Regions from separate parts of the Pseudoalteromonas sp. S558 genome, predicted to be linked through region 2. Evidence: predicted binding sites of a transcription regulator. Region 2 holds the regulator's gene; each other region holds the start of a gene.
What was found. The regulator sigma-54, encoded in region 2, starts transcription at its own class of promoters, with help from an activator protein. The targets are predictions, from matches to a motif close to GTTGGCACGNNNNTNGNNT.
Positions count from the first base shown of each region.

Region 1: CWB66_RS15645 (EF-hand domain-containing protein) is a predicted target of sigma-54. The motif match lies at 4,246-4,264, and genes of this name have one in related genera.
Region 3: CWB66_RS17730 (flagellar basal body rod protein FlgF) is a predicted target of sigma-54. The motif match lies at 3,035-3,053, and genes of this name have one in related genera.

Region 1 covers NZ_PNDU01000240.1:4,879-11,737, reverse strand. Annotated here, with positions in the region: gene CWB66_RS15665 (VolA/Pla-1 family phospholipase) at 1-1,042, opposite strand, end outside; gene CWB66_RS15660 (YciK family oxidoreductase) at 1,249-1,995, shown strand; gene rluB (23S rRNA pseudouridine(2605) synthase RluB) at 2,077-2,946, opposite strand; gene scpB (SMC-Scp complex subunit ScpB) at 2,943-3,533, opposite strand; gene CWB66_RS15645 (EF-hand domain-containing protein) at 3,685-4,206, opposite strand; gene CWB66_RS15640 (exonuclease III) at 4,419-4,850, opposite strand; gene xthA (exodeoxyribonuclease III) at 5,090-5,896, shown strand; gene CWB66_RS15630 (energy-coupling factor ABC transporter permease) at 5,902-6,549, shown strand; gene CWB66_RS15625 (putative RNA methyltransferase) at 6,546-6,859, shown strand, end outside.
Region 2 covers NZ_PNDU01000077.1:59,568-66,426, forward strand. Annotated here, with positions in the region: gene CWB66_RS06200 (ATP-binding cassette domain-containing protein) at 1-188, opposite strand, end outside; gene CWB66_RS06205 (calcium/sodium antiporter) at 443-1,411, shown strand; gene CWB66_RS06210 (KpsF/GutQ family sugar-phosphate isomerase) at 1,415-2,386, shown strand; gene kdsC (3-deoxy-manno-octulosonate-8-phosphatase KdsC) at 2,387-2,938, shown strand; gene lptC (LPS export ABC transporter periplasmic protein LptC) at 2,935-3,489, shown strand; gene lptA (lipopolysaccharide transport periplasmic protein LptA) at 3,479-4,024, shown strand; gene lptB (LPS export ABC transporter ATP-binding protein) at 4,021-4,746, shown strand; gene CWB66_RS06235 (RNA polymerase factor sigma-54) at 4,816-6,315, shown strand; gene hpf (ribosome hibernation promoting factor) at 6,342-6,629, shown strand; gene ptsN (PTS IIA-like nitrogen regulatory protein PtsN) at 6,634-6,859, shown strand, end outside.
Region 3 covers NZ_PNDU01000305.1:508-7,366, forward strand. Annotated here, with positions in the region: gene CWB66_RS17715 (flagellar basal body P-ring protein FlgI) at 1-731, opposite strand, end outside; gene flgH (flagellar basal body L-ring protein FlgH) at 744-1,427, opposite strand; gene flgG (flagellar basal-body rod protein FlgG) at 1,445-2,233, opposite strand; gene CWB66_RS17730 (flagellar basal body rod protein FlgF) at 2,255-2,998, opposite strand; gene flgE (flagellar hook protein FlgE) at 3,305-4,657, opposite strand; gene CWB66_RS17740 (flagellar hook assembly protein FlgD) at 4,715-5,392, opposite strand; gene flgC (flagellar basal body rod protein FlgC) at 5,406-5,837, opposite strand; gene flgB (flagellar basal body rod protein FlgB) at 5,840-6,250, opposite strand; gene CWB66_RS17755 (CheR family methyltransferase) at 6,390-6,859, opposite strand, start outside.

The sequences.
Region 1 (6,859 bases), on a different contig from region 2:
CTACGACTGCGTTGTCACACATACCTTGCCAATATGTATCGTTTAAATCGCTAATCGCTGAGCCAGTAGGAGTCCCTAAGTACATAGGTAACATGATGCTACCTTTTTGGTATTGAACACCTGAAAAAGCAGCAGAAACCTCTACCCCTTGGTTTTTGAATACATCTTGAACATTTACCATTGGTTGAGCTGGTACTTGTATAGCAGGTGTTGGCATGCTTGGTTGTTGTAGACTTACCGCTAACAATTGCTTGATTGTACCAAGTACTGGTCCCGCTGATTGCATTGTCATTGCAGCAGAAAAAATAATCTCATCTTTAGTAATATTACCTGAGCTTACCACTACATTTTCGTAACTATTAACTGCACCTTGCAGCGCAAGTTGTGCAGCGGTAACGAGTGGCACTTCTTGTTTGACTAACCCATAAGTAGAAGATGGCTCTATTGAGCGCCCTAATGAATCTTTTAGTTCAGTCGTTAATACATTGATGTATGAACTTCCCGCTTTAAATGGTTTTAAAGGGATAATCGCTACCGCATCACCCGATGCTTTCGTGATGAAGTCAACACCAAAAGTAAGTTCACCAATAAGTTTACATGCCGCCCCCGCTGGGGCTTGACCACATTCCTCATCGGTTAAACTTGCACCCATAATCACTTCAAAAATACGAACTGAGCCTGGTGTACCCGCTGATGCTTCATCTAAGCTTATTGAAGGTGGAAACGTTAAATCTATCTTAAAAGGAACTTGCGTAGACCAGCCATCGAGTGCACCTATTGCAAATTGTGGATTTGCATATTCGGCACGATTGATAGACACACCCGCTGAGTTAAGCTCATCTGGGATATTAAGGGTTCCATCTCGGGTACCACTCATTAATAAATCATTTGGTACAGAAATAACTCCCTTTGCAGGATCAAACTTTACCGTAGCTGTAGGAATAACAGGGGCTGTATCATTTTTAACATCTTTTAGCGTTTCTCCACCGCCACAACCTGCTAATGCAGCTGTAACCGAGAGTGAAAGTAGCATTTTTTTCATATTATTGGCTCCGCACATATTTTATTTTTATAGTGTGTTTTATCAGTGTATTAGGTTAAAACAATGTAATCAGATTATTAATGAGACATTAGACCAGTTAAACTTAACGTAAAGTTTCTATTTTCGCCACCTAATTTTACAATAAATTCGATTACTTCACGTTTTGCTATGTTAAAATTAGAAAAATTATATAGATTGGTACTTTTATGCACACATATCAAGCAACTGAAAATGCACTTAAAGACAAAGTTATTTTGATCACAGGCGCCGGTGATGGCATTGGACGCGTCGCGGCAATTACCTATGCGAAATACGGCGCGACTGTTATTTTATTAGGGAAAACAACTAATAAACTTGAATGTGTTTACGATGAAATTGTTAATGCGGGTTATCCTAAACCAGCAATTGTGCCTATGGATTTAAAAGGTGCTACAAAACAAAACTACCGTGACCTTGCAGCAACAATTGAATCTCAATTTGGTCGCCTTGATGGGCTACTTAACAATGCGGGCATTTTAGGATCGCTCGGCCCACTTGAACATTTTTGTTCATCAACGTTTGAAAACATTATGAAAGTAAACGTGACTGCACAAGCCATGTTAACCAAAGCGTTATTTCCTGTACTTCGTAAATCTGAAAGTGCATCAATCGTATTCACATCATCAGGTGTTGGTCGTAAAGGCCGTGAATTTTGGGGCCCTTATGCCATTTCGAAATTTGCAGTAGAAGGTATGATGCAAACATGGGCATGCGAAGTAGGTAAAACAAACATACGCGTAAACTGTATTAACCCAGGTGCTACGCGTACTTCAATGCGAGCTGCTGCATATCCAGGTGAAGATAGAGACGCGCTTGCTACACCTCAGAGCATTATGCCAACGTATTTATACCTGATGAGCGATGATTCTAGTGAAGTTAATGGCCAATCGTTAGACGCTCAGGTAAAAAAATAACTCAGCCTAAGACCTGTGTTATTTAAAAGCACATTAAAAAAGCCGCAATTAGCGGCTTTTTTGTATTAAATAACTAATTGATTATTTACGTTTAGTCGGCTTAACACGTTGATTGTGTTTTTTAACTGCTTTACGGATCTGATTGATTTTAGCGCGTTTATCTTTACGCTTTTCTGGCATAACTGAAAGTTTGGTTTGTGTTTCACGGCCTAATTTAACAGTTTTACGTAAATAGTTAACTGTTTCTAAGTCATACTCTATCCAACCACCTTGTGGTACGCGCTTGTCTAGCTCTAACTTTCCGTAACGAATACGAATAAGACGAGATACTTCAGCATCCTGTGATTGCCATAAACGACGAACTTCACGGTTACGACCTTCGTTTAACGTTACGTTAAACCAGCGGTTTACACCTTCGCCACCCATAGGCTTTACGCTAGTAAACTTGGCAGGTCCATCTTCTAACTCAACACCACGCATTAAATTTTTCAGGGTTTCGTTTGTTACCTCGCCAAACACACGCGCTGAGTATTCACGCTCAACTTCGTAGCTTGGGTGCATTAAACGGTTTGCAAGCTCACCATCATTCGTAAACAGCATTAAACCGGACGTATTAACATCAAGTCGGCCAACTGCAATCCAACGATCGCCATCAATGCGAGGAAGTCGATCAAATACAGTACGGCGACCTTCAGGATCTTTGCGTGTGCTTAACTCACCTTCTGGTTTGTTATACATAATAACACGGCAAATTCTATCTGCTTTTTCTTCAATTTTTACTGTGTGTCCATCAACGCGAATTAAATCGGTCTCTTCAACACGGTCGCCTAACTTTGCGACTTTACCATTTACACTAACGCGGTTTCCATCAATGTATTTTTCCATTTCACGTCGTGAGCCTACCCCTGCACGGGCTAGGACTTTTTGTAACTTTTCACCTTGTATACTCATTCGGATGGTTCTCTCACAGAAGGATCACTTAATAACTGGTTAATCTTACTTTGCTGCTCTGTTGGCAACGCTGGTAAATTGTCTAAACCAGTTAACGAAAAATAATCTAAAAATTGTTTAGTAGTTGCATATAAAGCCGGCTTACCCGGAACTTCTTTATGCCCTACCACTTTAACCCATTCTCTTTCGAGTAAGGTTTTAATAATATTCGAACCCGTAGTAACACCCCTTACCTGCTCAATTTCGCCGCGTGTAATAGGCTGCCTGTAAGCAATAAGCGATAATGTTTCTAGCAAAGCACGTGAGTATTTAGGCGCACGTTCCTGCCAAAGGTTGTTTAGCCAAGGACTTAGACTATTGCATGCCTGAAAACGATACCCACTACCCACTTCAACTAAGCGAATACCACGAGTTTGAAAATGTATTTGTATTGTATCAATTGCATTATTTATTTGCGCCATAGATACAGCTAAATCCATTAATACAACGTCTTTGAGATGACGCTTACTAACCGGTTTATCTGCAACAAAAATCGCCGCTTCAATGATCTCAACTAATTGCTCATCACTAATTCGCCGACCCGCCATAAACACTCTTAACAAATAAAAATACACAGCCATCTATTATGACAGAACAACACCAAACTAGGAAAATATATCTATCAAATAGTTAAATTAAAGGCACAAAAAAGCCAGTGAAAATCACTGGCTCCTAACTTGATTAGTTTAACAGCGAAAATTAGCTGCGTTTAAGTGACTCAAGTGCGTCATCTTCAGCTACGGCGCTGCCGTATTTTTGAATATAACCGACAAACTCGCTTTTACTGACGCGTTTATCTTTATCTTTATCCATATAACCAAAATGATTTGAAATATCATCATCATTACCTTCGACGATTGAAATATAACCATTTTCGTCATTATCTAAACTTGCAAAACTACTTTCAATTTTATCAAATTTAGCAATATCGGCTTTAAATGCCGACTCGCTCACATCACTATCAGTCGCAACTTTACCTGCATTTAGTTGCATGTAAGCGTTAAACTCTTTGCGGCTGATTTCATTGTCCATATTGGTATCAATATTTGAAAAATGTTCCCAGATGTTATCGTCATCTGCTTCTACTTTTGAAATATAACCATCGCTGTCATTGTCCAGACTTGCAAAATCGCTGCCTATTTTATCAAGACCTTGATTTGAAGAACAAGCTGCTAGGCTCAATGATGCTAAAATTGTTGCTGCTAATGTTAACTTTTTCATAAGACGTATCCTTGTAATTAATAAATGTCAGTTTAATTAATACAAGTCTAATGCCAAAATAAAAAGTGCAATTAAATCAATTGCATGCATGTCATACATCTTCGAACGGAGCTATTTTATCACATCATTTCTGCAGACTTTTCAATACACCTTGTAATTTTTACAAAAAAAAGCTCGGTAAAAATACCGAGCACTTTTTAAGTCTTTAGCGATTAAATAGCGGCATTTTGATAACGCTTAACAAATTCAGTGACTGTTTGCCCATTACACTTTAACGAATCTACATTACCTAGCTTTTGACGAACTGGTGCTAGCCCTTGTTTTAAAGCTGTAAGGCATAATTGTGTTTCTTGTTGAGCATCTTTAGCAAATACCTCAACCTTAGCTTTAGTTACTTTACTGGCTGTTTCTTTTTTAGCTATATCACGAATATCTTCACCATTACACAAGATGCTTGATGAAAAGCGTGATAAAAACACACCATGCTGAGCTGCTACTTTACGAGCAGCTGTAAAACCCTCATTTGCACTTAGTACACATAATTTAGATTCAATTTTATTGTCTTTACTAAAATACGAATTACTTTGTGCAGAAACAGTTGTTGATACTAAAAGTGCTGCAGCTAGAATTAATTGTGTTTTCATGAGAGTTCCTATTTGAACGAGGTTGCTAAATAATTTCGCGCATTATATGACCAATAATCTACATAGCAATTGAATTTTTTATTTATTTTAGAAATTAATAAAACATTAACAATGTTTAAACTTTAAACACCAATTGCACAACATTTGCGCAGCTATTTTCTCATTTCAGTCATGTTATGTAAGCGTATTTACTGATACAATTTGGTGCATTAAATCGAACTAATTTTAAGGTAAATCCAATGAAAGTGATTTCTTTTAACATCAATGGTCTGCGTGCTCGTCTTCACCAGTTACAAGCTATTATTGATAAACATCAACCAGACGTGATTGGCTTACAAGAAATTAAAGTTCATGATGAAGCGTTCCCGTTAGAAGATGTACAAAAAATGGGGTATCACGTGTATTACCATGGTCAAAAAGCACATTACGGCGTAGCTATGTTATGCAAAAAAGAGCCAAAATCAGTCTTAAAAGGTTTTGCCACAGATACTGAAGAATCACAAAAACGTATGATCAGCGTTACCGTGGAGCAAGAAAACGGCCGTGATTTAACCGTAATGAATGGCTATTTCCCACAAGGCGACAATATTAATCATGAAACTAAATTCCCTTATAAACGTCAGTTTTATAGAGATTTAATGACTCACCTTGAAACAAACCATACACCCGATCAGGATGTTATCGTTATGGGCGATATCAATATATCTCCAACCGATTTAGATATCGGGATTGGCGATGTAAACGCAAAACGTTGGTTAAAAACGGGTAAATGTTCTTTTCAACCCGTGGAGCGTGAATGGCTTGCTACACTACTTAACTGGGGCTTTAAAGACACCTTTAGAGAGCAAAACCCTGATACAGACGATCAATATTCGTGGTTTGATTATCGTTCAAAAGGATTTGTAGATAACCGAGGTTTGCGCATTGATGTGGTGCTTGCAACTAACGACTTGTCAGCTCGTTGTATTGAAACTGGAATTGATTACGAACTACGCGGCATTGATAAACCGTCAGATCACGCACCAATTTGGTCAACGTTTAAATAATTATGATGTTGAGCGTACAATTACAAGGGTTGCTTTGGGCCCTAGTAATAATATTTAGTTTACTCAGTTTTGATAAAGCGACTTATAAAGCGCTTTTTGCTACACCCGTTCGACAAACGGGTGTACTTGCTTGTGCGCTGGTCTTTGCACTTTTATGGCGGATCAAAGCTGGGATACTAACAGGCCTAGATTTACATATTTTAGGCGTAACCGCAGCCACTTTAATTCTGGGTTGGCGCTTGGCTATTTTAAGTAGTTTGCTTGCAACTGCGTTACTATTCGCTTTTGGGCTTATTGAGCTTGAATTACTCGCGGTACAAATACTTATTAATGCATTCATACCTATAATAGTTAGCTACTTAGCTTTTATTGTTAGTTATCATTATTTACCTCGTCACTTTTTTGTTTATATATTTGTCTGTGCTTTTATTACTGCAGGATTTATAGCGTGTCTAAAAATAAGCTTGGGTGCCTTATTTTACTTAGCTATTGGGCAATATAATTGGCAAGAGCTCGCTGATAACTATGTATATTTAAGTGCCATAATTTGGTTTCCTGAAGCCATGCTAAATGGAATGGCCATTACTATAATGATCACTTATCGCCCACATTGGGTAAAAACTTTTTATGATAAGGACTACCTAGACTCATGAGTCTTGAATATCGCTGCCCTTTGTGTAGCAACATGCTTACAAAAACAAATAACACGCTTAGCTGCGAAAATAAACACAGTTTTGACTTGGCAAAAGAAGGGTATATCAATTTATTACCTGTACAGCAGAAAAACTCTAAGCAGCCAGGCGATTCATTAGAAATGGTACAAGCCAGACGCACATTTTTAGAGCGCGGTTATTACCGCTTTTTACAACACGCACTGGGTAACATAGTTAGCACATTAGATGCAGGCAATATTATTGATTTAGGGTGTGGGGAAGGTTTTTACACGCATGCACTGGCGAATAA
Region 2 (6,859 bases):
GAATCTGGCTTAAGCTGACCACCAATTAAACGTAACATCGTGGTTTTGCCAATTCCGCTTGGCCCCATAATCGCAGTGATTTTACCTTTAGGTACACTAAAACTCATATTTTTATATATGGTTCTATTGCCTCTCGAAAAGCTAACATCCTTGACTTCTACTATTGATTGCGACAAGTCGCTCTCCATAAAATGTTCACTAGTGCAGCTATTTTAAAGCTTTTTGATCCAAGATGGAAAAAACAATTCGTAAGATTTTGTAATACACATGTGAAAAGGATTATAAGACTCACTCAAAACAGCTTAACCTCAGCTTAAATGGCTAAGTAAGCTGTTTTAAAGCACCATAGGTATACAGTTGACCTTACTCTTTTATTTATACTTTCATCTTGGCTTTTGTTACTATTCGCGCAATTACTATTTTGAATAACTGGCTTAACACAATGGTTACCTCGTTTGTTATTTTAATTCTTGGTTTTGCAGCTCTAGTTTGGAGTGCAGACAGGTTTGTTTTTGGTGCAGCAGCGCTTGCAAAAAACTTTGGGGTTCCAACTCTAATTGTTGGTTTAACTGTGGTAGCGATGGGTTCATCAGCTCCAGAAATGATGGTTTCAGCTTCGGCAGCACTTGCTGGTAAAACGGATACTGCGGTAGGCAATGCCATTGGTTCAAACATAACAAACATATTACTCGTGTTAGGTATAACTGCATTATTTCGCCCGCTTTCAGTATCATCTGGTACATTAAAACGAGAAATACCACTGGTACTTCTCGTATCGTTAGCTAGCTGGTATATTTTTTCTGACAACTACTTTTCATTAGCTGAAGGCGTAGCCTTGTTAATTGGCTTCATTGTCTTTATTGGCGGATTAATTATTGTATCTATGCGTGCAAAAAATCAAGACGACCCATTTGTATCAGAAGCCTGTGATGACGTGCCTAGCAATGTACCAACAAAAAATGCTGTATTTTGGTTAGTCATTGGCATGATATTACTCCCTGTCAGCTCATATTTTTTAATTGGTTCTGCTGTCGACATTGCTAAGTTTTTTGGTCTAAGCGACCTAGTAATTGGCCTAACTATTATTGCTATTGGCACCAGTTTACCAGAGCTTGCAGCTTCTATTGCCGGTGTGCTTAAAAACGAAGATGACTTAGCTCTGGGTAATATTGTTGGCTCAAATATTTTTAATATTTTAGCGGTGTTACCACTGGCTGGTATTATCAACCCATCAATCATTGACCCTTCTGTAGCAAGTCGTGACATACTAATAATGATTGGTGCAACAATTGCGCTTATTGTTATGTCATTGAACTTTAGAGGCACACAACGCATCAATAGAGTAGAAGGTAGCCTATTGTTAATCGCATTTTTGGGCTATCAAGGATATATTTTCAGTCAAGTAGGGTAAATAATGGCAGCGCTAAACTTTATTGAACAAGGCCTTCGCGTTTTAAACATAGAGCGCCAAGCACTGAGTGATATTGCACAATATGTAGATGAAAACTTTCATCAAGCTTGTCAATTAATATACGATTGTAAAGGTCGCACTATTGTTATTGGCATGGGTAAATCCGGTCATATTGGCAATAAAATAGCAGCCACACTAGCCAGTACTGGTAGTCCCGCTTTTTTTGTACACCCTGGTGAAGCAAGCCACGGGGACTTAGGAATGATCACTAAAAATGATGTGGTAATGCTTCTTTCCAACTCAGGTGAGACTAGCGAAGTTTTAAATATTATTCCCGTGTTAAAACGCCTTGGCGCAAAAATGATAGCGATGACGGGTAATGAAAAGTCAACCATGGCAACACTTGCAAACGTACACGTATGCATAAAAGTAGAACAAGAAGCCTGCCCGTTAGGCCTCGCACCAACAGCAAGTACCACAGCAACACTTGCTATGGGCGATGCAATAGCTGTCGCCCTTTTAGAAGCCCGTGGATTTACTGCCGATGACTTTGCACTTTCACATCCAGGTGGCAGCTTGGGCAAACGCTTATTACTTACTTTGAAAGATGTTATGCACGGCGGCGCAAACACGCCTATTATTAATATTTCACAAACAGTAAAAGACGCACTGATTGAAATGTCAGCTAAAGGTTTAGGAATGACCTCTATTGTTGATGAAAACCAACAGTTAACGGGACTATTTACTGATGGCGATTTACGTCGCATTTTAGAGCAACGAGTTGATATTCATACCACGCAAATTAGCGAAGTAATGACTAAATCATGTACGACCGCAACCCAAGACATGCTGGCTGCCGAAGCACTTAATATTATGGAACATAAACGTATTAATGGTTTAATTATTGTCAATGAGCAAAACCAGCCTATCGGTGCACTAAATATGCAAGACTTATTGAAAGCAGGAGTATTATAAATGCAATTTGAAGAACTCTATCAACCGCTAAGCGATGATGCTAAAGCACGTGCTAAAAAAGTAAAATTGCTTATTTGCGATATTGATGGTGTATTTTCTGATGGGCGTATTTACTTAGGCAACCAAGGTGAAGAACTAAAAGCATTTAATACTAAAGATGGGTTTGGTATAAAAGCGCTCATTAATAGCGGCTTTAACGTTGCGGTTATTACTGGACGTCACTCGCAAATTGTACAAAACCGTATGAGTAGCTTGACCATACAACACATCTACCAAGGTCAAGAAAATAAACTCGTTGCTTATGAAGAACTAAAACATAAACTTGATCTAACGGATGAACAAATTGCTTATATTGGTGATGATGGTCCTGACATGCCAGTGATGGAATTAGTTGGCTTTGCAGTCGCTGTTAACGATGCTCACCCGCTAATTAAGCGCCTGTCACACTACACCACACAAATGTCTGGCGGCTTCGGTGCAGTAAGAGAGCTTACAGACTTATTAATGCTAGAAAATGGGCACCCACTGACCACACAAGGTACAAGTTCATGAATATAGCGCGCATAATATTAAGCGTTTTATTCATCAGCTGTATGGTTTGGCTTTGGTACCCTTATTTTACGCAAACAAACATTACTACACAGAGCGCATCTGAGGTTATAGCTGAGCCTGATTATACTGCAATAGAACTAAAACAAACTGCGTATGATGAGCAGGGCAAAATAAGTCACAAAGTGACTGCTGCCAAAATGGAGTTATATCAACAATTAGGTTTTACCTTTTTTGAAAAACCTATTTTTACTTTATATAACGAAAAACAGGCTTGGCGCATTAATGCTGATGAAGCAACCCTGTACGAAGGTAAACAATTAATTTTAGAAGGTAATGTTGTCGCTAAAAATCTAACCGATAAAGCAATGATAGAAAAAATCGATGCCGATAATATTCAAGTAGATATAAAGCTACTGACAATGCGCTCAGAGCAACCTGTAGTTGTAACTGGACCTAATTTAAAGATCACTGGTAAAGGCCTTGAAGCCGATCTAAAAACCGAAGTGATAAAACTTATTAACCATACGCGAACCATATATTATGACCAATAAATTTTCAAAAATACTTATTATCCCAACGTTTTTATTAGCATTTAACAGTAATGCAGCAGAGCAGTCGAATCAACCGGCTGCCAACCAAATCTCAATAAGTGCCGATAAACAAGAAGGCCAATTAAAAGCCAATGTGGGTATTTTCGAGAAAAACGTTGAAATTATTCACGGAAATCGCCGCATTACCGCCGACCGCTTAGAAGTACACAAACGCGAAGAGCTCGGTGATAATAAGCAGCTATTAATTGCCACAGGCAGTCCGGCACATTTTGAAGAAAAACAACCCGACGGCACGACTATGAGCGCAAGTGCTGATGAAGTGCGTTACGATGTATCTAAGCGTTTTTTAACGCTTGTTGGTAATGCGCAAGTATCGCAAGCTGGGCAAAAAATAAATGCAAAAAGTATTACTTACGACATAGAACAGCAATTAATTAGCGCTGAAAAAGATGAAAATTCAACGGATCGCGTTCACACAATTTTAGTGCCTATTGAAGCTAAAAAAAGTAAAACAAGCGATAAAGGCCAACCATGAGCACATTAAAAGCAGAACTATTAGCCAAAAGCTATAAAGGCCGTGAAGTTGTAAAAAACGTCGGCCTTGAAGTTAAAGCTGGCAGTATTGTTGGCTTACTTGGCCCAAACGGCGCTGGTAAAACCACCACGTTTTATATGATTGTGGGCTTAGTACCTAGCGATAAAGGAAAAATATCTATCGACGATAACGATATTACTCTTTTACCTATGCACAGTCGTGCTAGATTAGGCATAGGCTACTTACCACAAGAGTCTTCAATTTTTAGAAAGCTAACTGTTTATCAAAACTTAATGGCAATTTTAGAAACACGTAAAGAGCTTAAGAAGCAGCAAAGAGAAGATACACTAAATAATTTATTAGACGAATTTAATATTCAACATATCCGTGACAGCCAAGGTATGGCGTTATCGGGTGGTGAACGTCGCCGCGTAGAGATAGCCCGCGCATTAGCGGCTAATCCCAAGTTTATATTATTAGATGAACCGTTTGCGGGCGTTGACCCAATCTCTGTACTTGATATAAAAAAAATCATAGAACATCTTAAAAATCGTGGGATTGGTGTGTTAATTACCGATCATAACGTAAGAGAAACCCTTGATGTTTGCGAAAAAGCCTACATTGTTTCTCATGGAGAGCTGATTGCATCAGGTACTCCAGAACACGTATTAAATGACAAAACAGTACGCGATGTTTACTTAGGCGAGCAATTTAGGCTGTAACATTTACGCCATGTCTTTAAGCATCTGCTAGTATTAATTATAACAACATAAAAGGATTGTTAGAGATACATGAGGCAATCACTACAGCTGCGCATGGGCCAGCAACTTACAATGACTCCACAATTGCAACAAGCTATTCGTTTGTTGCAACTCAGTACATTGGATCTCCAGCAAGAAATACAAGAAGCGCTCGACAGCAACCCACTTTTAGAGGTTGAGGAACAAGACTATTCTGAAGACGCTGCAGGTAAAAATGAACAAAAAGCAGACACCGATGATATAACAGTTAGCGCATCTGCCGACGATGCTCCAAGCGAATACGAACAAGACAGCGGCGAAGCACTTGCTAAAGATACGGTAAGTGACGACATGGCGATGGATGTTAGCTGGGACGAGTACATGAGTGCAGCTCCAGCCTCCTCATCAGGTCCAATGCCTGAAGACGAGTCTATATACCAAGGTGCCTCTACGGAAACGCTCCACGAGTATTTAATGTGGCAACTTCAACTAACGCCATTTAGCCCTACTGATGAAGCGATTGCGATTGCTATTGTAGAAGCAGTAGATGATTCAGGCATTTTAACACTGAGTTGTGAAGAGATTCTCGAAAGCTTCAACCAAGAAAACGAAGATGATAATGAAGTTGAACTTGATGAAATAGAAGCTGTTTTAAAACGCATTCAATTATTTGATCCTGTAGGTATAGCAGCGCGTAGTTTACAAGAGTGTTTGTGCATTCAACTTAACCAGTTTGATAAAGAAACACCCTATATTAATGAAACAAAAATGATTTTAACCGAGCACATAGACTTATTAGCAGCTCGCGACTATCGTACATTAATGAAAAAAACGAAGCTCAAAGAAGAAGAGCTTAAAGAAGTAATGACACTCATTCATACGCTAAACCCAAAGCCTGCAGATACGATTGTTAGGGAAGAGTCTGAGTATGTAATTCCTGATGTGTCAGTGAAAAAAATTAAAGGCCGCTGGGTTGTTGAACTAAATCCAGATAGCATGCCAAAAATTCGCGTAAACAGCCAATATGCTGCGATGTCTCGCACGGTTAAATCAAGCGGTGATAGCCAGTTTATACGCTCGCATTTACAAGAAGCTAAATGGTTTATTAAAAGCTTAGAAAGTAGAAACGATACATTATTAAAAGTAACTAACTGCATTGTTAAGCAGCAGCAAGGCTTTTTTGAACATGGTCCTGAGGCCATGAAACCTATGGTTTTAAATGATGTTGCTGAAATGGTGGAAATGCACGAATCAACTATTTCGCGTGTAACCACTCAAAAGTATATGCATACACCTCGGGGTATATTTGAGCTTAAATACTTTTTCTCAAGTCATGTAAGTACCGAAAATGGCGGTGAATGCTCATCTACAGCAATACGTGCACTTATCAGAAAATTAATCGCTGCAGAAAACTCAGCAAAACCATTGAGTGATAGCAAAATAGCGGATATATTGGCTGAGCAAGGAATTAAAGTAGCGAGACGTACAATCGCAAAATATCGCGAATCTCTGGCTATTCCACCGTCAAATCAGCGAAAAAGTCTGATTTAAGACGCAAAACAAAGAGGGTAATGCTTATGCAACTAAACTTAACTGGTCGTCACGTAGAATTAACTGATTCACTAAGAGACTATATAAATACCAAATTTGCGAAGCTAGAAAGACACTCTGATCATATTAATAATGTTCATGTCATTCTTGATGTAGAAAAACTAAGCCAAAAAGCAGAGGCAACAATACATGTTAGTGGTGCTGAGTTATTTGCCTCAACTGAGCATCAAGACATGTACGCTGCCATCGATTCGCTGATTGATAAGCTCGATCGCCAAGTAATTAAACACAAAGAGAAGCTTGCTCGACACTAATATGATGAAATTAAGCTCACTTATATGCCAGGACTGCAGCAAAGCTGCGGTCCTTTTTAATAGCAAAAAAAGAATTTTAGAGTTTATCAGCGAACTTGCTCACGATAAGCTTCCGTACCTTTCTCAACAAGATATTCTTAGCGCTTTACTAAGTAGAGAAAAGCTAGGCAGTACTGGTATAGGTAGAGGCATAGCGATCCCTCACGGGCGAATGAGCGGTGCACAAGAGC
Region 3 (6,859 bases), on a different contig from region 2:
AATTCTAGATTTTCAAGCGTTGATAAATACGATACACGCTGTGATGCATCTCTTGGGGCAATTACACGAATAGAGACCGAATCAATTGCTTGAGCGCTATTTGGGCCAACCAAATCATTTATCGTTTCTTCTAGGCGTTTTGCAGTTGTAAAATCTGGACGATTTAAGTTAAAAGTAATGTAATCCCCTTGCATAAAGGGACTTTTAACAGCCCGTTCAACTGTTGCACCATTAGGAATTCGGCCCACAGTCGGAGTATTAATAACGACTTTACTGCCATCTAGACCCTGCACACCTAACCCTCCAACAATAAGACTTCCCTGCGCAATAGCGTATACATTGCCATCAACACCTTTTAAAAAAGTTTGTATTAAAGTCCCCCCGCGCAAACTACCTGCGCTACCGATAGATGAGACTGTAATATCGATTGTTTGCCCAGGTTTTCTAAATGCAGGCAATTCTGCGTGTACTGCAACAGCTGCGACATTTTTGATTTTAGGCTTTAAATTAGCGGGTAATGTAATACCAAAATTACTTAACATTCCTTTAAAGCTTTGTTGTGTGAACTGACTTTGTTCGCCAGTGCCTGGTAAACCAACCACTAAACCATAACCAACTAATTGGTTAGAGCGCACACCTTCCACCATAGAGATATCTTTAATACGTTCTGCATTTGCCGAAAATTGGCTTGCGAATAAAACGATTAAACAGAAAAATTTAAATCCATTCATATTGAATGTCCTCTAAAAAGGAAAGAGTGAGCTTGTGAAAAAGCGCGTTAGCCAACCGGCTGTTTGCGCTTCTTGCGTTTGCCCTTTACCCGAATACTGAATACGTGCATTAGCAATTCGGTTTGATTCTACGGTGTTATCTGAGGTTACATCTTGCGGGCGGACTAAACCTTCTAGACGAATAAACTCTTCACCAGTATTCAGCGTTAACCATTTTTCACCACGGATAACTAAATTTCCGTTTGGTAAAACACGCATTACGTTTACAGATATATCGCCAACCAAGCTGTTTGACTGGTTGGATTTTGAATCACCTTTAAAAGAAGAATCGCTGCCAATACCAAATTGAATGCTGTCACCGCCAATATTAACCGGTAAGCCCCCTAAGCCAACAACAGGGTCAAGGCTTGCATCGGTTTCTTTATCTGTTTCTGTTTTTGCAGCTTTTGTTGCTTGAGTCGATTCTTGTAGTTTAACTGTAATAATATCGCCAGTGCGCAGTGCTTTTCTATCTGCATACAAGTCGTTAGATACGTTTACATTAAACAACGATCCCGTTGCTACAACAGGCTCTAAATTAGGTTCTGGGTACATTGGTGCGTAGTAAGGGTCGTCTTGAACCACCTCACTATTAGGTGTTGATATACAGCCACTTAAAAGCAAAGTGCCTGCTGTAAATAGCATGATATTACGCATAAACTGCCCCTTAAACCTTATAATTGCTGATTGATATAACTCATCATTTCATCAACTGCTGAAATTACTTTTGAGTTCATTTCATAAATTCTCTGCGTTTCAATTAGGTTTACTAATTCTTCGGTTACATTGACGTTTGACGTTTCAAGTGAGCCTTGAATAATCGTACCTAAACCCTCAACACCCGGATTGCCTTGTACAGGCGCACCACTTACTGCCGTTTCGGTATATAAGTTTTGCCCTACAGGCTCTAGACCAGATGGATTGATAAAGTCACTAATCGTCAGCTGACCAATAACAACGTTTTCGGCTTGCCCTCCAACCTTTACTGACACTTCACCATCTTGAGATATAGTTATCGACTTTGCGTCATCTGGCACATTCATTTCTGGCTGAACAACATAACCCGCACCCGAGGTTACAATTCGTCCGTTACCGTCAGTTGTAAATTGTCCATTGCGCGAATAAGCAATATTGCCATCTGGTTGCAGTACTTCAAAAAAGCCAGGACCTGAAATCATCCAATCTAATGAGTTTTCAGTAGTTAGCATGTTGCCTTGTGAGAAGTTCTTTTGGTTAGCAACCACTTTCGCACCAGCGCCAAGCATTAAACCAGACGGCATTTCAGTGTCTTGCGACGAACGTCCACCTGGTTGATTAATATTTTGATAGAGTAAATCTTCAAAAATTGCGCGGCTCTTTTTATAACCAACAGTACTTGCGTTGGCTAAGTTATTTGAAATAACCGAAATATCAGTTTGTTGAGCATCAAGCCCTGTTTTACTTATCCACAATGCTGGATTCATAATAATGTCCTCACTTTAAAGCTAAACTATGCGTAATAACTGATCTTGACGTTCGTCAATTTGTTCAGCTGTTTTCATTAGTTTCACTTGTAATTCAAATTGGCGTTGATGGCTGATCATATCGACCATTTCGTGAACTGGATTCACATTCGACATCTCTAAGCTACCACTCAATACTTTTACATTGGCAGACGTCTCAACAGTTTGATCTGGCTTTGGTCTAAATAAACCATCATTGCCTTTTTCAAGCTGTGCGTTATTTGCTTCGACTACTTTAAGTCTACCTATCTCTTCTAAAAAAGTAGCGGGTGCGCCTTGCGGACGAACTTGAATTGCACCGTCTTCACTAAATGCAATTTTTTCAATTGGCACTGGTAATATAACGGGACCACCTTCGCCAATAACTTGACGACCACCGCTTGTAACTAGCATGCCTTCGGCTGTGATGTTGAGCGTACCTACTTTTGTATATGCCTCATTTCCTGATGCATCTTGCACACTAAGCCAAGCGTTATCACTCATTGCGATATCTAAGTCACGACCGGTTTGAATAATACCGCCCGATGCCATGTTTGAACCAGGACGTTCTTGCATTGAAAATACACGCGTTGGTAAACCCTCACCAAACGCTTGCATAGAACGCGCTTGTGCAAAATCGGATTTAAACCCAGTTGTATTAGCATTCGCCAAATTATTGGCTTTAAGTGCTAACCCTTGCAGGCTTTGTTTTGCACCAGACGCCGCAATGTAGACCATTTTGTCCATAACATCGACTCACATAAAAAATCTCTAATTAAGTAAATGCAAAATAGATGCCAAAGAAGTATGAAATTGAAATTGACGCGTTTTGAGGGAAATAATGGTAGTTATATCAAGCTAAAGGCAGCTATTTTGATGCAATCACCCTGTATTAAAAATAAAAATGGTGACACCACTTAAGCTAATTTTCTGTCTAATAATGATAAAAAACCGCTGTCGAAATAGATGATTTTTATATCCTATTATTCTAACTCCAGATAATAAAAAAGGCTGCAACAAGGCAGCCTAGTATTTAGTCGATAAAAATTTAAATTATCGTATCTGTAAAATGGCTTGCTGTAGTGTTGAATTCACTTCCAGCGCACGTGAATTGGCTTGGAAGTTACGTTGTGCACTAATTAAATCAACAAGCTCATTTGTTAAATTAACATTTGATTGCTCTAATGCTGATGAGTTAATTTTGCCAAATGCACCTGAATTAGCTTCACCGGCTATCGGCTCACCAGAAGTTAAACTTTTCTTCCAAGAAGTATTTCCGACTTGTTGTAGGCCTTGAGAATTAGAAAAACGAGTTAATGCGACTTGCCCTAAATAGGTAGAGTCGCCATTACTGTAAGAAGCAACAATTTTTCCATCTACGCCAATATCAATATTCGCTAATCGACCTACTGCGGCACCATCTTGATCTAATACTTTATTTTCAAAAGCCCCTGCATGCTGTGTTGGTATTTTTGAAGATGTACCAGCTTCGTCACGCCAATTTATTGTTACATCATTAGGAAAGCTTGCGCCATTACTCAAAAGTCCTGATATATTTGCACCAGTTAACGTGACTGGGTTGAATGTATTTCCTGTATTTAATGCACCATTGGTATTAAGTGGTATGCCATTAGCATCAAACTGGAATGTTGAAATTGGGTTATACGGCGCTGTAGGTTGTGCACTACCATCTGGGTTAAATGGTTGACCGTCTAATGTGGCAAAGGTTTGCCATTCGTTAGCATTACCTGTAACAGTCGAGTCTGTTTTCACAAAATACAATTGCATTGTATGTGCTTCACCTAACGAATCGTACACGTTCGTTGAGGTAGAGTGAGTAAATGACCCCGTTTGAGTTGGGTCAAATGGCGTAATTGATGGTGGCGCTTTGGTTGAGTCCAATCTAAACGATGAATACACATTTGTTGTAGCACGCGGTGAACCAGATGAGTCAGGGATCTGGATTGCTGTAGAGGTACTTAAGCTCACCGATGTTGCATCGCCACTGACTGCATCAACAGGGAAACCTTGTAAAAAATTACCCTGTGAATCAACGATAAAATTATCTTTATTTAATTTAAATGCACCAGCACGAGTAAAGGTTTGATCTTGTGAGCCAAGCTCTGAACTAAGCGCAAAGTATCCATCACCACCAATAGCAAGGTCGAGCGAATTTTTCGTACCTAAAGTTGAACCTTGGTGAAATTGTTGAGATACCGATGTTGTTTGCACACCATCCCCAGCTTTAGTTTTACCTGAAGTAAACACTGACGATGCATAAACATCAGCAAATTCAGCGCGAGACTCTTTAAAGCCAGTGGTATTTACATTAGCAATGTTATTAGCAGTAACATCCAAATCTTTTTGTGCGGCAGCGATGCCAGTTAACGCAATATTGAAGCTCATAATTGACCTCTAAACTATTAATATTTAGCCTTAGGCTAGAAATATACTTTAAATACTTTATGCAATTTCTGCGACATCAGTCAGCTTAATCGCACCTTCTTTGGTGTTAAGAATAATGCCATTAGCACCATTAATACTTACGCTCTCAATGTTTTTATATGAGGCTATAGGCAAGCTAGTAAACTCCTCCCCCATACTCCCTTCAGCTTTTATGCTATATTCTCCCGTAGGAAGACTTTCGCCAGCTTCATTTTTTCCATCCCAGTTAAATCGTATGCCACCCGCTGCTTGAGTGCCTAACTCAATAGTTCTAACAAGTTGTCCTGACGCATCCGTAATACTGAGTTTCAAATCTTTAACAGGCCTTTCAGCTGCGATTGTGCCTTTGGCTTCACCACTGCTGTTAAGCTCTAATGTACTTGATCCGATTAATGCCTTCTTACCAACAAGGGTTGATGCCTGCAACGCCGAGTTGGAGGTCATTGAAGCTGCCAAAGACTCAAATTTTGAATTTAGATTTGAGATACCTTCAGCCATGGTAAAATTTGTCATTTGCGCAATCATTTGATCATTGTCAGCTGGCTTGCTGGGATCTTGAAACGACAACTGCTGCGTTAACAACGAGAAGAAATCTTCTTGGGTTAATGCATCACTTTTCTTTGCAGTTTCCGGCTGTGTATCCTGCCAACGCAAAGAGTCCGTATAGGATGTAGAGGTATTAATATCGTTACTCATGGTCTACCCTCATTTACCGCTGGCCCAATAGCAGTGTTTTACTTAACATTTGCTTAGCTGCATCTGCAACTTGCACGTTTGTTTCATAGGAGCGAGAGGCTGAGATCATATTCGCCATCTCCTCAACAACATTAACGTTAGGTTTATAAATATAGCCATTTTCATCCGCACTTGGATGGTTTGGGTTATATTCAATTTGTAATGGCTTGTTACTTTCAACAACGCCTAACACTTTAACGCCAACAGCCGATCCCTGCGGATTACTTACTGATGCTGACGCCTTAGTCAGCTCAGCTGCAAACACAGGTTGCCGTGCTCGGTACGTTTTGTCTTGAGAAGAACTAATCGTATTTGCATTAGAGATATTACTAGCCGTGGTATTTAAACGCACATTCTGTGCGCTCATACCTGAACCGGCTATATCAAAAACATTGTATAAACTCATAATTAGGCTCCTTGACTACCGAGTGCTTTTTTCAGACCTTTAAATTTGCCACCTAGAAACTGTAAGCTGGCCTGATACTCCATAGCATTCTGTGTATACAAGTTTCGTTCCACTTGTATATCAACAGAGTTGCCATCGCCCGTATCTGTTTGATTTGGCATACGAAATAACTCAGAATTACCGACACTACGAGTTCCACCAGCAATATGTTTAGCATTGGTTCTAACCATTGTATTGCCGCTTTGTTGGTTTGATTTTGCCGCTTTTAATGCTGTGGCAAAATCGATATCTTTTGCTTTGTATCCCGGCGTATCAGCATTTGCAATATTGGCTGCAATTACTTCTGCTCTTTTTGAACGGATTAACATCGCTTGCGGATGCAAACCTAATGCTTTATCAAAACTGATAGCCATGACCATCTCCAAAAAATTGACTTGTCTTATATAAAGCAAAAAATAAGCCATATATAAAAGCAACAAAGCTATTTTTATAAGGGGATGTATTTAAAAGAAAAATGACACTGAAAGTGTCATTTTATAGAAGGGGAAAACATTAAACTTTCTTTTGGTAAATAATTCCAGGATTACAGCGTACCATATCAAATTCATCACTCAATCCGGTCATCGACTCCGATGCGCCCAAAAATAGATAGCCTTTTGGATTGAGTGCCTGAGCAAATTGTTTAATGATTTTAGCTTTTATCTCAGGTGCAAAGTAAATCAGCACATTACGGCAAAAAATAATATCAAACTTACCCATTAACGCATAAGAATCAAGTAAGTTTAGGTGCCTAAAGCTGACTTGTTTTTTAACCGTATCATTTATTTGTGCCATGCCATTGCCGCTGTCTTTAAAAAACTTCTTGCGGCGTTCAGCTGAAAGCCCTCGTGCTAAAGCAAGGGCGTCATATTCGCCATTTTTGCACATATCCAGCATAGTATTAGAAATATCAGTGCCTATGATTTGAGCCCCCATACGTAACGCATTGGACTGTTTAGATTGATATTCAGACACAGACATCG